Caballeronia sp. TF1N1: one gene and its partner. The protein of the gene in region 2 interacts with the protein of the main gene of each other region in a pairwise test. Links are inferred from orthologs where the notes say so. Each region holds a gene or a part of one and is shown on either strand. Other genes may lie near its edges. The genes, in order: secD and pheT.

Region 1 (12,027 bases), 860 kb from region 2 along the record:
CATGAAGGAATGCGATTCCTGGTCGTAGCGCACGCCGATACCCGTCACCTGACCGAGCACGATGCCGCGGAAATCGACCGGCGCGCCGACCGACAAGCCGCGCAGCGACTGATTGAAGTTCATCACCACGTGCACGGGTTCGCCGTCCGGATCGCGCATGGCGTCGGCCTGGTCGGCGGCGAGGCGGAACGTGGAGTTGTCCTTTGCCTGCGCACCCGACTGCTGGTTCGGCGGCGTCTGGAACGCAATGCCGCCGAGAATCACCGTCGCGAGCGACTGCGTGTTCAGCGTGAAGCCGCTCGAATCCAGGCGCAGATCCACGCCGCTCGCATGCCACCAGCGCGAATTGCCGCCTACGTATTGATCGTAGGGCGAATTGACAAACACTTGCATGGTGACGCCGGTGCCGTCCTTGTCGAGCGAAAACGCCGTCACCTGACCGACCTGCACGCGCCGGTAATAGACCGGCGAGCCGATATCGAGCGAACCGAGAGATTCTCCGTGCAGCGTGAAAGTGTGGCCCTTCTGATCCGCCGTGACGGCGGGCGGCGTCTCCAGCCCGACGAAATAGCTCTGATCCTCGGAGGACTTGCCCGCATCGACACCGATATACGCACCCGAGAGCAAGGTGGACAACCCCGTCACCCCGCTCGCCGCCACGCGCGGGCGCACGACCCAGAAGCGCGTGTCCTTCACGGCGAAATCGGTGGCTTCCTTGGTAAGTTGCACATCGACGAGTACGCGTGAATGGTCTTTCGACAACGTGATCGATTTGACCGTGCCGATATCCACGTCCTTGTACTTCACCTTGGTCTTGCCGGTCTCGAGCCCTTCCGCGCTGACGAAGCTGATGGTCACCGTCGGTCCACGGCTCGTCACGGTCTTGACCACCAGAAAGATGCCGATCAACGCCGCCACGAGCGGAATGACCCACACGAGCGAAGGCAGCCAGCGGCTGCGTGGCTCGATCACCGGTTCCGGCAGATTGGGCGGCAGTCCGCCGCGTTGTTTCGACGGCTCGTCACCACGCGTGGATTCGTTCGGCCCGTTCGGCCCCTGGCCACTAGTCATGTTTCTTTCCTGACGGTTCTATGTTGTCCCATATGAGGCGCGGGTCGAATTGCATGGATGCGAGCATGGTAAGCACGACCACCGAAGCGAAGGCGATGGTTCCCGGTCCCGCCGTGATGACCGCGAGCGACTTGAAACGCACCAGCGCGACGGTGAGCGTGACCACGAAGACGTCGAGCATCGACCATCGTCCGATGCCTTCGACGATTCTAAAGAGCGTGGTCCGCTGGCGCGGTCGCCACACCGAGCGTCGCTGTACGCTGATGAGCAGGAAGCCGAGCGTGGCGAGCTTCATCATCGGTACGAGAATGCTGGCGATGAAGATGATTGCCGCGAGCGGATAGTCGCCATCGTTCCAGAAGAGCGCGACGCCCGACATGATGGTGTCGTCCTCGGAGCCGAGAATGGACGACGTGTGCATGACCGGAAACAGGTTCGCCGGAATGTACAAAATCGCCGCGCTGATAAGAAGTGCCCACGTGCGCGCGATGGCATCCGGGTGCCGCCGGTGCACGACCGCGTCGCAGCGCGTGCAGCGCTGTCTTTCGATGGTATGCGCGAGCGGCTGCACCAGACCGCATGCGTGGCACGCCACGACGTTCTGGCGCGATGCCGTGGTGTAGAGCGTAGGCGGCGCTTCGGGTTCATCGACGGCCGCGCTGGTTTGATCCGGATTCATGATTTCTGCCTCACCGTCGGTGCGATGCGTTGTCTGCGTTCCGCGCGCTTGGGCAACCTTTCGGCGATATCCCACAGCCGTTGCGGATCGAAGCTCACGACCACGGCGACCATCAGCGTCAGCGCGCCGAAAGCGAACAGCGCGGCTTCGGGAATCACGCGCGCGAGACTCACCATCTTCACGAGCGTGACGAGCACGCCGAGCATGAACACCTCGATCATTCCCCACGGACGCACGAACTGAATGGTGCGTAACGTGGCATTGAAGCCCGGCGGCACGTAACCCGCGCGCAGCGGCACGAGCACGTAGAGCAGCGCGAGCAGTTCGGCGAGCGGCGCGAAGATGGTGGCGAAGAACACCAGCACCGCGATGATCTCCATCTGCTCGTTCCACAAGGAAACGATTGCACCGATCAGCGTGGTCTGCGAAGTGATGCCGTTGGCGTCCAGTTCGACGATGGGAAACGCCTGCGCGATCACGAAGGTGATCAGCGCGGCGAGCGTCATGGCGCTGATGCGATCGAGATTGCCCGCGATACTGCGATAGAGCAGCGCACCGCAACGCGGACAGCGCGCCGACGTATGCCGGGGCAACGCGCGCTTCTTGAAGAGCGCGTCACACTCGTGGCACGCAATGAGTTCATCCGGTTCGTTCTCGTTCATGGTCTGAAGCCGAGCCTTCTGATGCGGGTTGATCTGGCGCCGCGAAGATCGGCTCGGAGCGAGCACAGCAAATTACGAGCCAGCGCGATCGGAAGCAGCATGGTAACAAACGTCGCGGGACTGACGCTTATCTGGCGGCGCGGACAGGTGGTGGACGCGGTGAAATGAGCGCGGGAATATTGGCGCATGCTCCATCGTTATTCCTCATTGGGCGTCGGTCGGGCGTGTAATAGGCGTCTTGCAGGGCGTGCGGGCGACTGAAGCCGAATGAATCAATCGACCGTTGCATGGGCGGAATAGTTCGTTGCAACAGTGCGACGTAGCAGCAAAAGAGCGCGCAGCGTCAATGGCGGCGGGGCTTTGCGGCTATTGGGCAGACACCTCGCACGCGCTGGCAATTCCGTATTGTTGATGTAGGATTGCGGCCTTGAAGACCCGTCGTTCCGGACGGCCAGCCGCATAACGATGAATATCAGGGTGAAGCAATATGGAAAGCAGCGTTCGCATCGCGTCGGCTCAGTCGACCGGACGATACAGCGCCACGGCAATCGGCCTGCACTGGCTGATTGCGTTGCTGATCGTATGCGGCTTTTATCTCGGCTGGATCATGACGGACATACCGGGTTTCACGCCGACCAAGCTCAAGTACTTTTCGTGGCACAAGTGGATTGGCGTGACCGTGTTCGCGCTTGCCGTTCTGCGGCTCGTGTGGCGCGCCACGCATCGCGCGCCGCCGATGCCCGTCGACATGCCGGGCTGGCAGAAGGGCGCGGCGCATCTCACGCATTTCCTCCTTTACGCACTCATGCTGGTGATTCCCGCATCGGGTTATCTTTATAGTTCCGCGGCCGGCTTGCAGGTGGTTTATCTCGGCGTGTTGCCGTTGCCAACCATCATCGGGCCGGACAAGGCTTTGAAGGCGACGCTGAGAATCGTGCATATTGCGCTGAACTACACGTTGCTCTTCTTCGTCGTGATGCACGTGCTCGCGGCACTCAAGCATCATTTCGTCGATCGCGATGGCTTGCTCGGCCGCATGCTTCCGTTTCTGCGCTAAGCCGCCGATGCGATTGTTTCCTGTGCGTTGGCAAGGCGTTTCCCGCCTGCTGTTTGTTCCAGCATTCTTTTGATTTCCAATACCGGATGTTCGTCGGACCCGATCAGGAAAAGGTACACATGAAAGTGAAACTCAATCGTTGGATGCTGGCCGCCGTATCGGCAAGCTCGCTTGCGCTCGCCATCGGCGCACATGCGCAAGTGGACGTGAGCAAGAGCAGCGTGACCGCGACATCGAAGCAGATGAACGTGCCCACGGACGGCAAGTTCAACAAGTTCACGGCGCAGATTTCGTTCGATCCGGCCAAGCCCGCCGCCGGCAGCGCGAATATCACGATCGATACCGGCAGCTACGATCTCGGCGACGACGACTACAACAAGCAGGTGCGCGGCAAGGAATGGTTCGATGCCGCGACCTATCCGACCGCCACGTTCGTTTCGAGCGCCATTGCGCCGGCGGGCGGCAATCAATACAAGGTGACGGGCAAAATCACCATCAAGGGCAAGTCGCAGACGGTCACGGTGCCCGTGACCATCACGCAGCAGGGCGCAACGGAAACGTTCGACGGCTCGCTGCCGATCAAGCGCAACCAGTTCGACATTGGAACGGGTGAATGGAAAGACACGTCGGTGGTCGCCGACGATGTCGTCATCAAGTTTCATATCGTCGCCGCGAAGAAGTAAGCGGCCGACTCAAGCAAATTAAAGCCAACTCATTGCATCGCAACGATTCAACCAGGAGAAGCACTTGAACAAACTTTCCGTTTTCGCCGCAGGCGCGCTTGCAGCCAGCCTCTCGTTCAGCGCAATGGCCGCTGATACCTACCAGCTCGATCCCAACCACACGTATCCGAGCTTCGAATCCGATCACTTCGGCGGCGTGTCCACGTGGCGCGGCAAGTTCAACAAGAGCAGCGGCACCGTCGTGCTCGATCGCGCGGCGAAGACCGGCACGGCTGAAGTGACGATCGACATTGCATCGATCAACACCGGCAACGCGAAGCTCGACGAGCATCTGCAAAAAGCCGAATTCTTCGATGTCGCCAAGTACCCGACCGCGGTGTACAAGGGCACGTCGATCCGCTTCAACGGCGACACGCCGGTTGAAGTCATCGGCACGCTGACCATGCACGGCGTGACCAAGCCGCTCAACCTGAAGCTCGACACCTTCAAGTGCTTCGTCAATCCGATGATGAAGAAGGAAGTGTGCGGCACGGAAGCGTCGGCGACGTTCGATCGCGGCGACTTCGGCATGGACTACGGCAAGTCGTACGGCTTCAGCCTGAAGACGACGCTGCATATCCAGGCCGAAGGCGTGAAGCAGTAAGTTTCATCGAGTGTGGGATGAAACCGCCTCGCGTGCTGTACGTGAGGCGGTTTTTTTGCGCCCGCGCCAAATGCAAAGGGCCGGTCTCCTTTCGAAGACCGGCCCTTTGCTTGTCCATCGTTACGACGCGCCTTAAACCTGAGCGCCCGCGTTCGGATCGTTCGGATCGAACCTGTCCTTCTTGTCCTTGACGAGATCTTCGCGCTTCACGCCCAGCCACATCGCAAGCGCGGCGGCCACGAACACCGACGAGTAGATACCGAACAGAATACCCACCGTCAGCGCCAGCGCGAAGTAATGCAGCGTCGGACCGCCGAAGAAGAACATCGAGAGCACCATCATTTCCGTACAGCCGTGAGTGATGATGGTTCGCGACATCGTGCTCGTGATCGCGTGGTTGATAACCTCGATCACCGTCATCTTGCGCTGCTTGCGGAAGGTTTCACGAATCCGGTCGAAGATAACCACCGACTCGTTCACCGAATAGCCGAGCACCGCGAGAATCGCCGCCAGCACGGACAGCGAGAACTCCCACTGGAAGTAAGCGAAGAAGCCGAGAATGATCACCACGTCGTGCAAGTTGGCGATAACGCCCGCCACCGCATACTTCCACTCGAAGCGGAACGACAGATAGATCACGATGCCGATCACCACGCAAGCCAGCGCCAACAGCCCGTTGGTCACGAGTTCCTTGCCCACCTGGGGCCCGACGAACTCGACACGTTGCAGTGTGACTTGCGGGTCGTTGACCTTGAGCGCGGTGATCACCTGATCGCTCTGCTGCGCCGACGTGAGGCCTTGCTTGATCGGCAAACGGATGAGCACGTCGCGCGATGTGCCGAAGTTCTTCACTTGCGCATCGGCGTAACCGAGCCTGGCCATGGTGCCGCGCACGGGTTCGAGCGGCACGGCTTGCGGATACTGCACCTCGATGACCGTTCCGCCCGTGAACTCCACCGACAGATGCAGGCCTCGATGCACGAGGAAAAAAACGGCCGCGAGGAACGTGATGAGCGAGATCGCGTTGAAGATCAACGCGCGCTGCATCAACGGCAAGTCGCGGCGAATGCGGAAGAATTCCATGTTTCGTTTCTCCGGGGTTCAGTCAATCAGCGGGGCGAACCCGGTTTTTCCTCATCGATGCCAGGACCAGAACGGCGGCGCACGCTCGGCTTGCCACCGCGCGCAGGCGTCTGAACCTGAGCACGCGGCGCCGCGACGGGAACAGCCGTCTTGGTCTTGCCTTTCGCCGTCTTGATGATTTCGTCGACGGGCGAATCGTCACCGCGTTGGGCGGCGAGATACGCGGCCGCCGCAGCTTCGGTGTTGCCGCCTTCCGGGCGCCACACCTGACCGATAGCCAGCGACTTCAGCTTCTTCTTGCCGCCGTACCACAGGTTCACGAGGCCGCGCGAGAAGAACACCGCCGAGAACATCGAGGTCAGAATGCCGATACAGTGCACGACCGCGAAGCCGCGTACCGGACCCGAGCCGAACGCGAGCAGCGCGAGACCGGCGATCAGCGTGGTGACATTCGAGTCGAGAATGGTCGCCCAGGCGTGCTTGAAACCTTCCTGTATCGCCGTTTGCGGCGGCGCGCCGTTACGCAGTTCTTCGCGGATACGTTCGTTGATCAGCACGTTCGCGTCGATCGCCATGCCGAGCGCAAGCGCAATAGCCGCGATACCCGGCAAGGTCAGCGTGGCCTGCAGCATGGAGAGGATCGCGACGAGCAGCAGCAGGTTGACCGACAGCGACAACATGGAGATCAGGCCGAACAGCATGTAGTACACGATCATGAAGATGGCGATCGCGGCGAAACCGTACTGCACCGAATCGAAGCCCTTCTTGATGTTGTCGGCGCCAAGGCTCGGCCCGACCGTGCGTTCCTCGATGATGTCCATTGGCGCTGCGAGCGAACCGGCGCGCAAGAGCAGTGCGAGATCCGTGGCGGCTTGCGGCGTCGGCTGGCCGGTGATCTGGAAGCGGTCGCCGAGTTCGGACTGAATGGTCGCGACCGTCAGCACTTCGCCCTTGCCCTTTTCGAACAGAACCATGGCCATCGGCTTGCCGATGTTGTCGCGCGACACGCTCGACACCGCGCGGCCGCCGGCCGAGTCGAGGCGAAGATTTACGGACGGACGCTGATGATCGTCGAAGCCCGTGGACGCGTCGATGATGCGGTCGCCCGTGAAGATGATCTGCTTGCGCAGGAACACGGTGCGGTCGCCCTGCTTGAACGCTTCGTCGCCCGGCGGCACCGGATCGGTCGCGTTTCCGTAGGTGTTCACGGGATCGGCGAGACGTGCTTCGAGCGTCGCCGTGCGGCCGATGATGTCCTTTGCCTTCGCCGTGTCCTGCACGCCCGGCAGCTCGACGACGATCCGGTCCGAACCCTGCTGCTGAATCACGGGCTCGGCCACGCCGAGTTCGTTGACGCGGTTATGCAGCGTCGTGATGTTTTGCTTGAGCGCGCCGTCTTCCACCGTGCGCTGCGTGCCCGGCGTGAAGGTGCCGACCACCTGATAGCCGTCGCCGCCCTGACGCGTGGTCCATTGCAATTCGGCGACGCCCGTCGTGAGCAACGTGCGCGCGTTGTCGGCCGCGGCCGCATCGGCGAAATTCACCACCACCGATTGCCCCACGCGATTCACGCCGCCATCGCGGATATTGCGGTCGCGCAGGTAAGTGCGCGCGTCGGCGGCGTCGGAATCGAGCTTCTTGTTGAGCGCGCCAGCCATGTCCACTTGCAGCAGGAAGTGCACGCCGCCGCGCAAGTCGAGACCGAGGTACATCGGCAATGCATGCAGCGCGGAGAGCCAGCGCGGCGATGCGCTCTGCAGGTTCAGCGCGACGATGTACTGCGGGTCGGTCGGGTCGCTGTTCAGCGCCTTCGTGATGATGTCTTTCGCATGCAACTGCGTGTCCGTGTCTTTCAGACGCACACGAATGTTCGCACTCGCCGACGAGTTGTCGAACGTGACTTCGTCGGACTGGATCTTTGCCGCGGCGAGCGCGCTCTCGACAGTCGAAAGCGTGGCGGAGTCGAGCTTCACGGTTGCCTTGCCGCTCGATACCTGCACGGCAGGCGCTTCGCCGAAGAAATTGGGAAGCGTGTAGACGAGACCGATGACGAGCGCCACCAGCATCACGACATACTTCCAGAGGGGATAACGATTCATGGGGATGGCCGAACGGAAAGTTGGCTGCGGGGGAGGGGGCGTCCGGCGTCATGCGCTGCGAACCGCATGGGAAGACCCGGTGGCTCGGTGGCGAGGCCGCGCCGGACGCGAAGGAACGTGGCCTTACAGCGCTTTGATGGTGCCCTTCGGGAGAATGGTCGTGACGGCAGCCTTCTGCACGGTGATTTCCGTGCCTTCGGCGATTTCCACGCCAACGTAAGCTTCCGACACCTTCGTGACCTTGCCGACGATGCCGCCGTTCGTGACGACTTCATCGCCCTTGGCCATGGCCGACAGCATGTTGCGATGCTCTTTCTGACGCTTCATCTGCGGACGGATCATGATGAAGTACAACACGGCGAACATCAGGATCAGCGGCAGGAAGCTCATCAGGCTCGATTCCGCGCTGCTGGCGGTGCCTTGTGCAAAGGCATTGGAAATGAACGACACGTTGGTCTCTCCGTTAATACGTTCAGAATTGCGTTCGAAATGACGTTCGCAAATGCGTTTGAAAACCTGGGCCAGAAATTAGCCCGATATTCTACCACTCGCCGCGCCCCTCAAATGGCTGGAATGCGCTTTGGCATCAAGCCGTTACCGCGACTTTCGAGAGTCCGTTGCGAGCGACGGAAAGGCGATTGTAATGCCTGTCCGGACGATATCCGTCCCGCCTTAGTCGACGCCGCGCGCACGATTCTCCGCGAACGTCTTGCGAAATGCCTCGAACGTGTGTGTTTCGATCGATTGGCGCACTTCGCCGATAAGTTCCAGGTAGTAATGCAAGTTGTGAATGGTGTTCAGCTGCGCGCCCAGAATTTCCCCCACGCGATGCAGATGGTGCAGATAAGCGCGCGTGAAATTGCGGCACGTATAACAACCGCAGCTTTCGTCGAGCGGCTTTTGCGAGTTCTTGTGCGTCGCGTTCTTGATCTTGAGGTCGCCGAAGCGCGTGAAGAGCCAGCCGTTGCGCGCGTTGCGCGTAGGCATCACGCAATCGAACATGTCGACGCCTGCGGCCACGCCCGCGACCAGATCTTCCGGCGTGCCGACGCCCATCAAATAATGCGGCTTGTCGGCGGGCAGCTTCGGGCCGATGTGATCGAGCACGCGCAACATGTCCTCCTTCGGCTCGCCGACCGAAAGGCCGCCTATCGCGAGCCCATGGAAGCCGATTTCCGAGAGACCCGCGAGCGACTCGTCGCGCAAGTCCTCGAACATGCCGCCCTGCACGATGCCGAACAGCGCGTTCGGATTGCCGAGCCCGTTGAACTCGTCGATGGAGCGCTTCGCCCAGCGCATGGACATGCGCATGGAGTCGGCGGCTTCCTGGTGCGTCGTCGGTACGCCGTTCGTGGCGTAAGGCGTGCACTCGTCGAACTGCATGACGATGTCTGAATTCAGCACCTTCTGGATCTGCATCGACACTTCGGGCGAGAGAAAGAGTTTGTCGCCATTGATCGGCGAAGCGAACGTCACGCCTTCTTCCGTGATCTTGCGCAGTTCGCCCAGCGAAAACACCTGAAAGCCGCCTGAATCCGTGAGAATGGGACGGTTCCATCCCATGAACCTGTGCAGCCCGCCATGCGCGCCGATGGTCTCGAGACCCGGACGCAGCCAAAGATGAAACGTGTTGCCGAGGATGATCTGCGCGCGAATCTCTTCGAGTTCGCGCGGCTGGATTGCCTTGACGGTGCCGTAGGTGCCGACCGGCATGAAGATCGGCGTTTCGACGACGCCGTGATTCAGCGTCAGACGGCCGCGACGCGCCTGTCCGTCGGTGGCGAGCAGTTCGAACTTGAGGCCGTTGTCGGGCGGAGTGTGATTCTCGGTCATTGTGGTTCCTGGGCCGCCGGGGAGCGCAGAGATTGTCGCCATGGTAAGCGCTGTCGCTGGCCATGGAAGTCAAGCCGTCAGCTTCGGTCGATACGTCCGGCGCGTAGATGGTTAAGTTTGGGAATGGCGAGTCAAAAGCATGGCATCGCCATAACTGAAGAAGCGGTATTTCTCGTCGATGGCGTGCTGGTAAGCCGCGCGGATCGCGTCCATGCCGGCGAAGGCGGACACGAGCATCAGGAGCGTCGACTTCGGCAAATGGAAATTGGTGACGAGCCGGTCGACTACGCGGAAGGTGTAACCCGGCGTGATGAAGATATCCGTCTCGGCGCTCGTTGCGGCGAGCGGGCGGCCGGCTTCGGCGGCGTCGCGGGCGGCGGCTTCCAGCGCGCGCATGGACGTCGTGCCCACGGCGATCACGCGATTGCCGCGCGCCTTCACCGCCGCGATTTTATCGACGAGCGACTGCGGCAACTCGTACCACTCGCTGTGCATCTTGTGCTCGGCGATATTGTCCACGCGTACCGGCTGAAACGTGCCCGCGCCGACGTGCAGCGTGAGCGTGGCGCGTTCGACTCCACGCGCGTCGAGTCGGGCGAAGAGGGCATCGTCGAAATGGAGGCCTGCCGTCGGCGCCGCGACCGCGCCGGGATTTGCTGCGTAGACGGTCTGATAACGCGTTTCGTCGTAGGCGTCGGGGTCGTGCTCGATATACGGCGGAAGCGGCAAGCGCCCGTATTGCTCGATGAGCGTCAGGCATTCGGCCGGAAAATGCAGCGTATAGAACGGTTCGACGCGCTCGCCGACGGTGACATCGAATGCATCGGCGAGGCGAAGGGTCGTGCCCGGCCCGGGACTCTTGCTCGCGCGAATCTGCGCAAGCGCGGTGGTTGCGCCCGTCAGACGCTCTACCAGCACTTCTACGCGTCCGCCACTGGCCTTCTGGCCGAGGAAGCGCGCCTTGAGTACTTTGGTATCGTTGAAGACGAGCAGATCGCCGGCGTCGAGCCGGTTCGGCAGATTGGAGAAACGCCGGTCGATGAGCGTGGCCGGCGAAACGTGATTGTCCACTTCGAGCAGACGGCTCGCGCTGCGCTCGGTGAGCGCACTCTGCGCGATCAGCTCGGGCGGCAGATTAAAATCGAAATCGGAGAGCGTGAACATGGCGTTTGATAGTTGCCCGATGTTGCTTGAGGGCGGCACAGGCGCGCCGACCAAAACCCCATATTGTACTTGCGTAGAGAGCAGATGCCCTTGTCCGACCGCCGCGTGACTTCTCCCGACGAAGCGTTTCCAAGCGCCGAAGACAGCGGCGCGCGTGTCGAAGGGAAGGCCGCGCGCACGCGGAAGAAAGCGCCGAAGCCGGTCATGGCGGGCACGATCCAGCCGGAGGGCGAGGTGCGGGCGTCCGCGCTCGACGACGGTGATTCGCCGCCGACTGCTTCGGCGGCGAAGGCTCAAGACGCGGGTTTCGACAGCACCGCCGAAACCTTCGAGGAGCCGAGCGTGGCGGACGCGCAGTCCACTCGCGCCGCCCAACCCGCGTCGGCCGCGAAAACTGGGAACGCGGGTCTGACCAGCGCCGGCAAAACCGCGCCCAAGCTCGTCAAACCCGCCGACAAGCTCGCCAAGCTCGGCTTGAAGACCGACATCGACCTCGTCTTGCATCTGCCGATGCGCTATGAAGACGAAACGTCGCTCACGCCAATCGCCGAACTCATTCCCGGCGACATCGCGCAGACGGAAGGCGTCGTGTTCGATAACGAGATCGCGTATCGGCCGAAGCGGCAATTGCTCGTGAAGATTCGCGACGATGCCGGCGACGACCTGACGCTGCGCTTTCTCAACTTCTACGGTTCGCAAGTCAAGCAGATGTCCGTCGGCGTGCGCCTGCGCGTGCGCGGCGACGTGCGCGGCGGCTTTTTCGGCCTGGAGATGGTGCACCCGGTCGTGCGCCCCGTCGATGACGACACGCCGCTGCCGCAAGCGCTCACGCCCGTCTATCCGGCGACCGCGGGCGTCTCGCAGGCGTATCTGCGCAAGGCGATCGACAGCGCGCTCTCTCGCGTGTTTCTGCCGGAGTTGCTGCCCGAGCCGATCGCGCGCGCGCATCTCGCCCCGCTCAACGTGCCCGGCCTGCTCGACGCGGTGCGCACGCTGCATCATCCGCGCGCGGATTCCGACGAAACCGCGCTTATCGACGGCACGCATCCGGCG
Region 2 (12,101 bases):
CTATACCGATTTCCTCAAGAAGTTTTTCGAGCGCGACGACATTCTCGTGCGTTTCCGCCCGTCGTATTTTCCGTTCACGGAGCCGTCGGCCGAGATCGACATGATGTTCGAACACGGCAAGAACGCGGGCAAGTGGCTGGAAATCTCCGGCTCGGGTCAAGTACATCCGACCGTCATCCGCAACATGGGGCTCGACCCGGAGCGCTATATCGGTTTTGCGTTCGGTAGCGGCCTCGAGCGTCTCGCCATGCTGCGTTACGGCGTGCAGGACTTGCGTCTGTTCTTCGAGAACGACCTGCGTTTTCTGCGCCAGTTCGCTTAAACGCCGCACGGCCCGCGGAGCCCGGTTTGGCAACAGCAACCGGGCGAGAGACACCACCTCATTCGAACGTAGACACACATGCAATTCCCAGAATCCTGGCTCCGAAGCTTCGTCGATCCCGCACTCACGACCGACGAACTTGCGCACGCACTCACGATGGCCGGTCTCGAAGTCGAAGACCTGCGGCCGGTCGCGCCGCCGACCAAGAAGATCGTCGTCGGACAAGTGCTGGAAGTGGCGAAGCATCCGGACGCCGACAAGCTCAACGTCTGTCAGGTCGATGCCGGCACGGGCGAGCAGTTGAACATCGTGTGCGGCGCGCCGAACGTGACGCCCGGCATCAAGGTGCCAGTCGCGCTGGTCGGCGCGGAGTTGCCGCCTGCCGAAGCCGGTGGCGCGCCTTTCGCAATCAAGCTCTCGAAGCTGCGCGGTGTCGAAAGCCAGGGCATGCTGTGCTCGGCGCGCGAACTGAAGCTCTCGGAAGACCATAGCGGCTTGCTGATCCTTCCGGCCGATACGCCGATCGGAGAAGACATTCGCGAAGCGCTCAATCTCGACGACACCGTCTTCGAGATCAAGCTCACGCCGAACAAGGCGGACTGCCTTTCGGTTTTTGGCGTCGCGCGCGAAACCGCCGCGATCACGGGCGCGACGTTGAAGTCGCTCGACATGCCGCCGGTCGAGGTCAAGCTCGACGAGAAGCTGCCGGTGAAGATCCTCGCGCCGGATCTGTGCGGACGCTTTTCAGGTCGCGTGATTCGCGGTGTGAACGCGCGCGCGAAGACGCCGCAATGGATGGTCGAGCGCCTTGAACGCGCCGGTCAACGTGGCATCTCGGCGCTCGTCGATATCTCGAATTTCGTGATGCTTGAACTCGGCCGTCCCTCGCACGTGTTCGATCTCGACAAGATTCACGGCGGTATCGAAGTGCGTTGGGGCAAGAAGGGCGAATCGCTCAAGCTGCTCAACGGCAACACTGTCGAACTGGATGAAACCGTCGGCGTGATCGCGGACGGCGCGCAGGTCGAAAGCCTCGCGGGCATCATGGGCGGCGACAGCACGGCTGTCACGCTCGATACCACCAACATCTATCTCGAAGCCGCCTTCTGGTGGCCGGACGCCATTCGCGGCCGTGCGCGCAAATACAACTTCTCGACGGACGCCGCGCATCGCTTCGAACGCGGTGTCGATTACTCGACCACTGTCGAGCATATCGAACGCATTTCGCAACTGATCCTCGACATCTGCGGCGGCGAAGCCGGCCCGGTGGACGATCGGACCGTCAACGTGCCCGAGCGTCATCCGGTGACCATGCGCGTGTCGCGCGCGCACCGCATTATCGGCGTGGACATTAGCGTGGACATTAGCGTGGACGAGATCGCACAGATTTTCACGCGTCTGAATCTCGCTTTCGAGCGCGACGGCGATACCTTCAGCGTGACGCCGCCGGCTTATCGCTTCGATATCGAGATCGAGGAGGATCTGATCGAGGAAGTCGCGCGCATCTATGGTTTCGAGAAAATTCCCGCGCGCCCGCCGGTTGCTGCCAGCGAAATGCGGCGCACGAACGAAACGAAGCGCTCGATTCACACATTGCGTCATGCCGTGGCCGCGCGCGACTATTCGGAGACCGTGAACTTCAGTTTCGTCGATGCCGACTGGGAGAAGGATTTGGCCGGCAACGACAATCCGGTGAAGCTCATCAATCCGATCGCGAGTCAGCTTTCGGTCATGCGCACGACGCTGTTCGGCAGTCTGATCGACGTACTGCGCTACAACCTGAACCGGCGCGCGGACCGTATTCGCGTGTTCGAAGCAGGGCGTGTGTTTCTGCGCGATGCATCGGTTACGGCGGGCGAATTGGCTGTCGAAGGTTTCGCGCAACCGAAGATGATCGGCGGTCTCGCCTACGGTCCCGCGCTCGACGAGCAATGGGGCGCGCCGTCGCGCAGCGTCGACTTCTTCGACGTGAAGAGCGACGTCGAAGCGCTGTTCGCTCCCGTCGTGCCGCGCTTCGTGAAGGCGGAGCATCCGGCGCTGCATCCGGGACGCAGCGCGCGTGTCGAAGTGGCGGGCCGGGCGGTGGGCTGGATCGGCGAACTGCATCCGCGCTGGCAGCAAAAGTACGACCTGCCGCATGCGCCGATCCTCTTCGAAATCGAAGCGGACGCGTTGATGGATCGCGCGCTGCCGGCGCCTTCGGAAGTGTCGAAATTCCCGCCTGTGCGGCGTGATATCGCCGTCGTCGTGGATCAGAAAGTACCGCTCCAGGCGTTGCTCGACGAGCTTGAAAATGCCCGTTCGGAACCTGCCTGCAAGCACGTCACAAGGGTTGCGCTTTTCGACGAATTTCGTCCAAAATCAAATACTTCCGGTGGGTTGGCGGAGCACGAGAAAAGTCTTGCCTTCCGTGTTACGTTGCAAGATACTGGCGGCACGCTTCAGGATGAAACGGTCGATACGGCCATCAAAACGCTGGTGGATCGCCTGGCTCGAGTACACGGCGCGCGGTTGCGCGGATAGCCTGCGGTTGGGCATGTAGTTGGCCTGCAGTTGGCTTAGTCCGTCTTCATCGTCGTCCGCCGTTTTACCGATATGAACCAAATGAACTCGAGTGATTTCGAAGCCCTTCTCTCGGCGCAGCGTAGCGCCATGACCCGAGATATCCCGACTTCGGGCGCCGTGTCCAATGACACGCCCACGCTCACGAAAGCCGAACTGGCCGAGATGCTGTTCGACCACGTCGGCTTGAACAAGCGCGAAGCGAAAGACATGGTCGAAGCCTTCTTCGAAGTCATTCGCGACGCGCTCGAAAGCGGCGATAGCGTCAAACTCTCCGGCTTCGGCAACTTCCAGTTGCGCGACAAGCCGCAGCGTCCGGGACGCAATCCGAAGACTGGCGAAGCCATTCCTATCGCGGCACGGCGGGTCGTCACATTTCATGCAAGTCAGAAGTTGAAGGCGCTGGTGGAAACGGGAGCGGAGTCAGGTCTCACGCGTTGAATTCGCTCATGCGCTGAACATCGCGCGAATCGCTTTTGCTTGCCGTGCTTCATCGACATCACTCACCAAGATGGTTGATCGACGATGGAAAAAGTCGTCTTGCCTCCGATCCCGGCCAAGCGTTATTTCACGATTGGCGAAGTCAGCGAGCTGTGCGGTGTCAAGCCGCACGTGCTGCGCTATTGGGAGCAGGAGTTTACGCAGCTGAGGCCGGTCAAGCGGCGCGGCAATCGGCGCTACTATCAGCATCATGAAGTGCTGCTGATCCGGCGGATTCGCGAACTGCTATACGAGCAGGGATTCACCATCAACGGCGCGCGTAATCGGCTTGATTCGCAAGGCCGCCCGATCAGCGATGACGCCGAAGCCGAAGATATCGAGGGCGTAGCGGCTGCGCCTTCAGCGGGCGTCGATGTCGATCAGTTGCGCAAGGAGATCACGCAGGTGATCGATTTGCTCGGTGGCTGAATGCCGCTTGTCTTGTAGGAATGACCAATGCCGCGACGGATTCGCGGCATTTTTTTGGTCTGTGTGCATTGCGTTCCGAGTGCGACTGCGCGAAGAACATGGGCTGTATGGTGCCGGTCTACCCGCACAATGGCGAATCACAAAGCATGGGTTGGATCTATCAACCGACGGTCAGGTTCGCGCTTGGCGCCTCTACACCAACCGACCAGTACACAAGGCTCGGCCCCATACCCATAGGCGGATAGATACGCCAGTCATCAGGTCCGTGATGGAAGAAGTACAGCGCAAAGCGCCCGCCATTCTTGTATGCGCTCACACATACATAGCGGCTCCCGCCCAGATAGATGCGGCCGAACCGTGTAACGCGCGCGGATGACACCGAAACGAACCATCTCGCGACTTCGAGACGTAAACTGGAAGTTCGGGCTGAAAGCGGTTGCCTTTGAACGACAGGCGCGAGAGCAAGCGAAGGCATCAGGCGGCGTTCCTTATACGTCACTTTAAGATTAGAGCTTAAGGGCCTGACTTACAAGTGGTTTTTGTGCCTTTTAAGTCTGAGTAAAAGCGGGCGATTGCTTTAGGGAGACGATGCTTTCTTGTTTCCGATCTGCAGTGGAAACCGATGAATCAATCGCTTCGGAACAAACTACAGACGGTTTCGGCGAGCATACCGCAAACGTTTGCTCTACGAGCTACTTTTCAGCGTGCAAAGTCATGCGCAATTGAGAAAAGCAGCGATTAGCTTTCACGTGCTTTGAAGCAAGCGGTGCCATAGCGCTTCGGAAAGTTTGATTAGGGCGACAGTATTGTCAAATGCGTCGACTGTTCTTCGTTATCCATACGCCGCAGAAATTGCGATGCATCGACCGGACAAAATAGCGCTTCTGTGCGGACTAACGGCGGATTAGTCCGTCGAGCTTCTACCCGCTGGTTCGGTGCCTTGCTTTTTTTATGCGGTGAGCGGGTCGTTGAGCGTCGCGTCAAAATCGCGTTAAGGCAGGCACGGCCAATCATCGCGAACGCCGCGAGTTCAGTGTTTTTTGCATTGCATGCAGCGCGCAAACCTATCTGAACGTTTTAGCGCGCCCATTTTCGCGTATGAACTTCGGCGTGGCGACTGCCGCCCATTTTTCTGCACACGTGCGGGAGAGCATGGTCAGAAGAGGATAAGCAACTCTCGGATTTCGCACGACGAGTCGGCCCATCTCGAGCAGCACGGCAATTCTCTGGCGGCGATGCATTCGTAAAGTCCAGGATGTGCGACGGTGGTCCCTGTCCGACGGTCGATTGACAAAGGACGGTATTCGCGGAGCAAGAGGCATCATCACTACAGGCGCCTGGCGCCGAGTGACCATTGCATTACGACAACGCTTGCAATCGCTAGATCAGCTCTGTTGAGCAAGACGGCACTGTCGACTGACCACCTGATGTGCGGCGTCGATAGCTTCCAGGAACTGTTGCATGCCTGCCTGACGTGCCTCGCCATTGGCGATGAATTGCAAGGCTTCAAGAGCATCCACTTGCAGCAGATGGCCGGACGTGTTTGCCAGGTCTTTGATTTCAGCGTGCTTGCGTTCTAGTTCCTCAAGCACGGCCTTGGGCCAAGGCCGTTCAGGATCAGTCTGATACATGACTCGGAACACAACGCCCGAAAGCTCGGCGAGCGTGCCGAGCACTTCACGATAGACATGTGCGAGTGCATCCGCTGTCACCTCCGGCTTCTTGTCTCGACGCCCGAGATAGTGGAGGCTGGCGGTGGCACCGCGGACGACAACTGAGAGAATGGCTGACACGGCACGCCCCGATTTTTTATTTAATGATCATGATCGGAATATGAGGCAGTCTGGTTAGAAGTTGAGTGCGCCACTTAACGAAACGCCGCAATCAGCGTCAGGCCTGTCGAAAGTTTGGCGTGATTTGCATGACACTCGCGTGCCTTGCGGCTTTTCAGGTGGCGATCAGTGGTGCAACGGCAAATACTGCGTGTGCCTAACAGTCGCGGCCGCTCGAAGTGATCCGATGATTTGTCGATAGATTGCGCGAAGAAGCGGTTGTCCGCATAGAAGCGCATGGGTCAAATGATTTTTGGCAGTAGGCTCTGCTCGGTGATAACGGGCAAGGCGATTCCGCACAAGAGAGTACAGCTAGGATCGGCAACGCGTCGATGCCGCAAGCGGAGCCGGCATCGGACACGCCTACAGGAGCTCTGTAGAGAGGGCAGTGCGGCTTCATCACCCGTGGTCCTTCAGAGACGCATTCCTCATCGTTGAACGAGAAGCGAATGAACAAGACGCCAAACGAATCCGCCATCCGTCAAACCGAATTCTCAAACAGCATCAGAAAATCATTTATATCTGTGCTTTTCATCAAGAGCGGATTCAACGTCTCCGGATTGTGTTCCCACCAACGTGAGTCGAGTAATCGGGCTATCACGTCTGGCTCGAAGCGATAACGCAGAACGCGCTGCGGATTACCGACGACTATCGCGTAAGCAGGAACATCTTTGCTGATCGTGGCGCCCGCCCCGATGATCGCTCCGGTGTGGATCGTAACGCCTGAAAGGATGGTGGTGTTTGCGCCGACCCAGACATCGTTGCCAATGACGACGTCTCCCTTCCATCTATTGGAAGCGTTTATTTGATGCAGCGTCGTGTTCGTAGACAACGAAAGCTTCGGATGCTCGCCGCCTAGCACGAATGTTGCTCCCTGAGCAATTGAGCAGTAATGCCCAACCTCAAATGCACACGGAGCCCCCCAGTAATAAACGGTTGGTCGGTTTATATGACTGTGGTTACCGACCGCGACTTTGATTTCCTGAACTGGGAAAAAGAACCGTCCGTCAGTCACTTCCGGTGGCGGTAACGGAACCTCGACTGCCGGTTGCGGAGCCTTTCTCGAAAAAAATTTAGATAGCGGCTTCATGCTTCATCACCTGTCTCGCGCGCTGGGGCCGTTGTGAAAGTCGTCGTTGTCAAGCCGATTAGCCGGACGGCGCTGTGCACACGAGTCCTTCGTATCCACACTGTTGGCCCGTGCTAGAAGACACTTGAGCTTGGCTCGTGGCGCTACTACGAGCCGCCGTCACGCAGGCAGGCATGATAGCAAGCGGGGCGAAATGACTTTGAATTCGTTGATGTGCGAGACAGAGCCGATCTTCCTCTCGCCATGACGAAGCCCGCGGCAAAGTGTGACGCTTCCTCGCTATTGCGGGCGAAAGTATCTGACGGTCGGTGGCGCAAAAAACGATGCTGCGGAAGCGGCGCGGCGGAAGGTAAAGAGGCGTCTCACGCCTGGCTGGACGCGGACGTGCGCAGGCATCCGACTATGAAACCGCTCATTCCGCTGCTAGTTATCCAATATGAGTTCTTCGAGGTTGATGGCTATCAGCCAGCTCGGGGGAGACTACGAACGCAGCGACTTGCTGATCTTCCGTCGCCCAACACAACGACTAGCCTTAAAGTTCGGAGGCCCGGGCCAGTGCAAGCGTGTCGATGTACTCGCGAATGCTCGCGACTTTGCCATTGCGAACGATGATGGCAAAGATCCAGTGGTCTTCGAAGGTCTTGTTCGTGGCTTTGATTCGGCCCGTCGCGAAGCCGACGACCAGAACCCGGTCACCCTGAGCAACGAATTCGGGCGGGGCGGGGTAGGACGTATCCACCATCTCGGACGCCTTCTGCAACAGGTTCGCCAAGTCCGCGTGTCCACGGTGGGTGCCGGCCAGCGCCCACTCGCCCGGAACGATCCACTCGATGTCTTCTGCGGAAATGGCCAGCAAAGCTTGCTTATCGCCGCTGCCCAGCGCGGCAAAGAAATCCTTCACGACCTGGACGTTCGCTTGTGCGTTCATCGGTATCTCTCCACGTTTGTGACACAAGCCCGCAACAGGAACAGGTCGCGCTCTTACGTCGGACGGCCGCTGCTCCATCGATGTGCCGCGCGTTTTGCAGTCCAACACGCGGCACTTAGGACCCACGCTTTTCGCCGTCGACCAACAAGCCCACTGAAGGGGCACTGCGAGCGACGTTAGCCAGAGCCGCCACAACACATCAAAGTTGCGCCAAGCCGCCGTCGACGGCCACCTCGCTGGCGGTCATGAAGCTGCTGTCCGACGACGCGAGAAAGGCAGCCACCGCTCCGACCTCGGCCGGATCGGCCATGCGCTGAAGCGGAGTCATCGAGGCGAAAATCTTCTGGCCTTCCTCGCCCAGCGCTTCCTTCGCGAGTTCGGTTGCCGTCGCCCCGGGTGACAACACGTTCACACGGATGCCGGTGCCTTTCAGGTCCTCCGCCCACGTTCGCGCGAGGTTGCGCACGGCCGCCTTGCTCGCGCTGTAGGCGCTCATTCCGGGAGCGCCCGTAGTGCCGGCGCTCGATCCGGTCAGGATGATCGAACCGCCATCGCGCATCAGCGGCAACGCCTTCTGGACCGTGAAGATCGAACCCTTCACATTGGTGTCGAAGGCTTCGTCGATGTGCTCGGCGGTGATCTTGCCGAGCGCTAGCTGGCTTCCCGCGCCGGCATTCGCAAAGACGATATCGAGGGTCCCGCGCTCGTCCTTCACCGCAGCATAAAGTCGGTCGAGGTCGGCCTCATCCGAGACCGAGCCCTTTACCGCGCGGGCATTGGGCCCGAGGTCGGCCACGGCATCGTCGAGTGCGTCTTGCCGACGGCCGAAGATGAAGACGAAAGCGCCTTCCTCGATGAAGCGCTTCGCTGCCGCGCGGCCAATGCCCGTGGCGCCACCGGTGATGACAGCCGTCTTTCCGTTAAGTCTGGTCATGTCGTGCATCCTTCTTTCAAGTTGTACGGAAGCAGGAATTGCTTGCTTGAAACAAGTATGCAGTTGGACTAACCTAAGAACAAGTATGCACCTTTTGGTAACCACGAAAATGACCGACTGTTCTCCTACCTGCGGTGGCTGCTACTCTTACGGGCTAGCCGCGACCCTCAGCATCATCGCGGGCAAATGGAAGCCACTGATCTTGTACTTCCTGCTCGACGGCCCGAAGCGCTACGGCGAACTCAAGCGCAATGTCCACGGCGTCAGCGCCAAGGTGCTGATCCAACAATTGAAGGAACTCGAAGCCGATCGCGTCCTCGCGCGGACCGACTATCAGGAGGTGCCACCGCGCGTGGACTACACGCTGACGCCGCTCGGTCGAAGCCTGGCCGACAAGATCGTCCCGCTGTGCACTTGGGGAACCGAGAATATGGCCGAAATGGTGAACATGCTCGCTGAGCGCGACAGGTTGAAATAAAAGACAGCCGACATCCACGTTCAACGCGCTATCAAAACGTGCCCGCGCCGTTTTCGCCACTCAAAGAGCAGGGAAGTAGTGGCCATTGTCGAGGTCCTCGATCAGGCCGGGCTGGGCAGGCTTCCAGCCGAGAGCCTGACGCGTGATGAGATTGGACGCCGGAAGGTCCAGCGTGACCAGGTTTGTCAGGAAGCCAAAATATCCCGGCAGCATCAGCACGTCGATGGGAATGCTCACGGCCGGCAGGCCCAGGCGGCTGCCGATGGCCTCGGCGATCTCGCGCAAAGCGATGCCCTCGCCCTCGATGCCGTGCCAACTTTTGCCAGCCGGACCTTTCTCCAGCGCGAGACGGAACAAGGTGGCGAGGTCGCGGCCATGCACGGCCGGCCACAAGTTTGCGCCGTCTCCCGGATAACCGATGGCGCCCTTGTCCTTTGCGAGCGCAATCAGCAACGGGAGGAAGCCTGCATCGCTTGTGCTGTGCGCGATGGGAGGAATCCGCACGACCGAAGACCGCACGCCCCGCTGCGCGAGTGCGATGACGGCGAGCTCCACAACGTTACGAACTCGCAGCGTTCCTTTGTATGCATCGCCGGCCGGAAGGGCAGGGTCGTCCTCGCTGACGGGCCGGCCGAGGCTTTCCCATCCGGGTGAGCCGATGCTCGCCGACACGACCAGCGGCTTGCCGGTTCCGGCCAGTGCGTCGCCATACGCGAGCATGATCCGGAGTTCCGCGGCGGCCACGGCATCGAGCCCGCCAGAGGGAAGCAGGTCTTGTCTATGCGCGACATGGATGACACCGTCTGACTCCGACGCCGCGGCCTTCAGTTCACTAAGATCGGAGATATCGCCGCGACGCACCTTTGCGCCGAGCGCGGACACCGCCGCCGCTGATTTGTCCGACCTGGCGAGGCCGGTTACCTCGTGGCCGGCGGCGATGAGCTCGGGAATGATGTATGAACCGATATGGCCGGTCCCGCCCGTGACGAAAACGTGCATGTTATTGCTCCCTCCAGAAGATGTGATGCGAGATGTCGTGGCACCGATGCAATCAGCCGAGCAGGCTGACGCCGATTGAGAAGTTGGCGTGCTTGACGGAGTGAGTGAGGAGTCCCAGCGACAGCAGGCTGACGTGCTCCAGCGTCTTCGCCATGAGCAGCGGCCCGGTATCCATCGGGCGCAGTCCGAGGCTCGCGACGAATCCCGAGACGCGTGCTTTCGCCTGTGCGTCGTCCCCGGCGATGAATACGTCCAATAGGCGGCCCTCTACTGGACCGGCAGCCAGGACGTGAGAAAACAGGGTGTTGAACGCCTTGACGATTTTCGCGTCGGTAGGCGCGAACCTGTCCGCATTTTTGTGTGCGAGGCGGTTAGCGGAGTCACCCGCGTGCGTTGGTAAAACGCTCTCCAAACAGGATGGCAAACTGGTTCATCGCGGACGACCAGTCGAACGCCGCGCGTACTGACTTTGCCAGCACGTTGCGCAATGCCAGCCACAGCAGCTTGATGGCGGCCTCGTCATTGGGGAAGTGGCCGCGTGTCTTGATGATCTTGCGTAGTTGCATGTTCAGACTCTCAATGGCGTTGGTGGTGTAGACGACACGGCGTATGTCCGGCGGAAACACGAAAAACGGTGTGACGTTCTCCCACGCCCGTCGCCACGACTGCACGATAGTCGGATACTTCGCACCCCACGGGCCTTCGGCAAAGGCCTCCAGGGCCTGCTGAGCGGCCTGTTCACTCGCGGCGGCATAGACCGGCCGCAGCGCTGCGGCCACGCTCTTGCGGTCCTTGTAGCTGGCGTACTCCAGACTGTTGCGGATCAGATGCACGATGCAGGTCTGCACGGCCGTGCGCGGGTACGCCGTGCCAATCGCCTCAGCCAGTCCCTTCAGGCCGTCGACCACCGCGATCAGGATGTCCTGGCAGCCCCGGGTCTTCAGTTCGTTGAACACTTTCAGCCAGAACTTCGCCCCTTCGGTCTGTTCGATCCACAGGCCGAGCACATCGCGCTGGCCGTCGGCCTGAATGCCCAGCGCCAGATACACCGCCTTGTTGCTCACCACGCCGTCGCCACGGATCTTCACACGCAACGCGTCGAAGAACACCACCGGGTACATCGGCTCAAGCGGACGGCTTTGCCAGGCGAGCGCTTCAGCCATGACTTCGTCGGTGACCGAGCTGATGAAATCGGGCGAAACCTCGGTGCCATAGGCTTCGGCCAGAAACGCCTGGATCTCGCGCACACTCATGCCGCGCGCGTACATGGCGATGATGCGCTCGTCGAAACCGGTAAAACGGCGCTCGTGTTTCGGAATCAGGATGGGTTCAAAACTGCCGTCACGATCACGCGGCAGATCGACCCTGAGCGGGCCATAATCGGTGATGAGCGTCTTGCCGCTGGCGCCGTTACGTTCGTTGTCCTGGCCGTCGGGTTTCGGCTGCCCCGCCAGGTAGCCCAGATGCATCTTCATCTCGGCGCCCATCGCGCGCTCGATGAGTGCCTTGTTGAACGCCAGCATCAGGTCCTGGACCTCGGTGGGCGTCATCGGGCCTTTGACCAGGTCATCCAGCAGACCTTCCGGAAGGGCGGGCAGCGGCCCTCGGGCCGCTGCCTGAGAAGCGACGGTGCGTTTCTTCTTCATCGGCATATCCATAACTTTTACCTCACCTCTCATAATATGCCTCGCCCACAGAATTACGGATAGGTCCGTAGGCGCGGCCTTGGCGATCTCCCGCGCGCCGAAGCTGTCGCCCGGAGTCACGAAGCTCACGTGATCGGAGGCGATGGGATTGGTGATGTCCACGAGAACCTTGCCTGCAAGCTCGTTCCCGTATTGCTTCACCACGTCGAGAACGGCTGGGTAGGGAAGCGCCAGGATGACCATGTCCCCGGCCGGGGCGACGCCGAACGTTCCTGTCGTCGCGTTGGCTCCAAATTTTTCGGCAAGCGCCCGCGCCTTGGCAGCGTCGCGACTCATTACCTCGACTATGTGACCCGCATTGGCGGCAAGGCCGCCGATCGCTGCGGCCATGCCGCCTGTGC

What was found.
Region 1: the proteins of pheT (region 2) and secD interact in binary tests that used the Escherichia coli proteins (3 or more experiments, as listed by UniProt). The link is inferred for Caballeronia sp. TF1N1 from one-to-one orthologs.

What each region holds. Positions count from the first base shown.
Region 1 is NZ_CP084626.1:344,341-356,367, forward strand. What follows is about bases 5,442-8,437. They hold secD (protein translocase subunit SecD), read right to left. Parts: upstream 7,978-8,437; coding sequence 5,905-7,977; downstream 5,442-5,904. Other genes in these bases: secF (protein translocase subunit SecF), read right to left, coding at 5,442-5,878; yajC (preprotein translocase subunit YajC), read right to left, coding at 8,101-8,427. Outside these bases: LDZ28_RS01665 (intermembrane transport protein PqiB), read right to left, coding at 1-1,071; LDZ28_RS01670 (paraquat-inducible protein A), read right to left, coding at 1,064-1,750; LDZ28_RS01675 (paraquat-inducible protein A), read right to left, coding at 1,747-2,412; LDZ28_RS01680 (cytochrome b), read left to right, coding at 2,900-3,469; LDZ28_RS01685 (YceI family protein), read left to right, coding at 3,589-4,152; LDZ28_RS01690 (YceI family protein), read left to right, coding at 4,277-4,795; more of secF, read right to left, coding at 4,928-5,441; tRNA guanosine(34) transglycosylase Tgt, read right to left, coding at 8,650-9,810; tRNA preQ1(34) S-adenosylmethionine ribosyltransferase-isomerase QueA, read right to left, coding at 9,922-10,974; ATP-dependent DNA helicase RecG, read left to right, coding at 11,059-12,027. UniProt on the Escherichia coli protein: Part of the Sec protein translocase complex. Interacts with the SecYEG preprotein conducting channel. SecDF uses the proton motive force (PMF) to complete protein translocation after the ATP-dependent function of SecA.
Region 2 is NZ_CP084626.1:1,207,713-1,219,813, forward strand. The notes cover bases 53-3,122. They hold pheT (phenylalanine--tRNA ligase subunit beta), read left to right. Parts: upstream 53-400; coding sequence 401-2,845; downstream 2,846-3,122. Other genes in these bases: pheS (phenylalanine--tRNA ligase subunit alpha), read left to right, coding at 53-322; LDZ28_RS05570 (integration host factor subunit alpha), read left to right, coding at 2,918-3,122. Outside these bases: more of pheS, read left to right, coding at 1-52; more of LDZ28_RS05570, read left to right, coding at 3,123-3,325; LDZ28_RS05575 (MerR family transcriptional regulator), read left to right, coding at 3,410-3,793; LDZ28_RS05580 (hypothetical protein), read right to left, coding at 5,179-5,586; LDZ28_RS05585 (CatB-related O-acetyltransferase), read right to left, coding at 6,107-6,715; LDZ28_RS05590 (nuclear transport factor 2 family protein), read right to left, coding at 7,248-7,643; LDZ28_RS05595 (SDR family NAD(P)-dependent oxidoreductase), read right to left, coding at 7,843-8,577; LDZ28_RS05600 (helix-turn-helix domain-containing protein), read left to right, coding at 8,687-9,055; LDZ28_RS05605 (SDR family oxidoreductase), read right to left, coding at 9,116-10,054; LDZ28_RS05615 (IS256 family transposase), read right to left, coding at 10,435-11,706.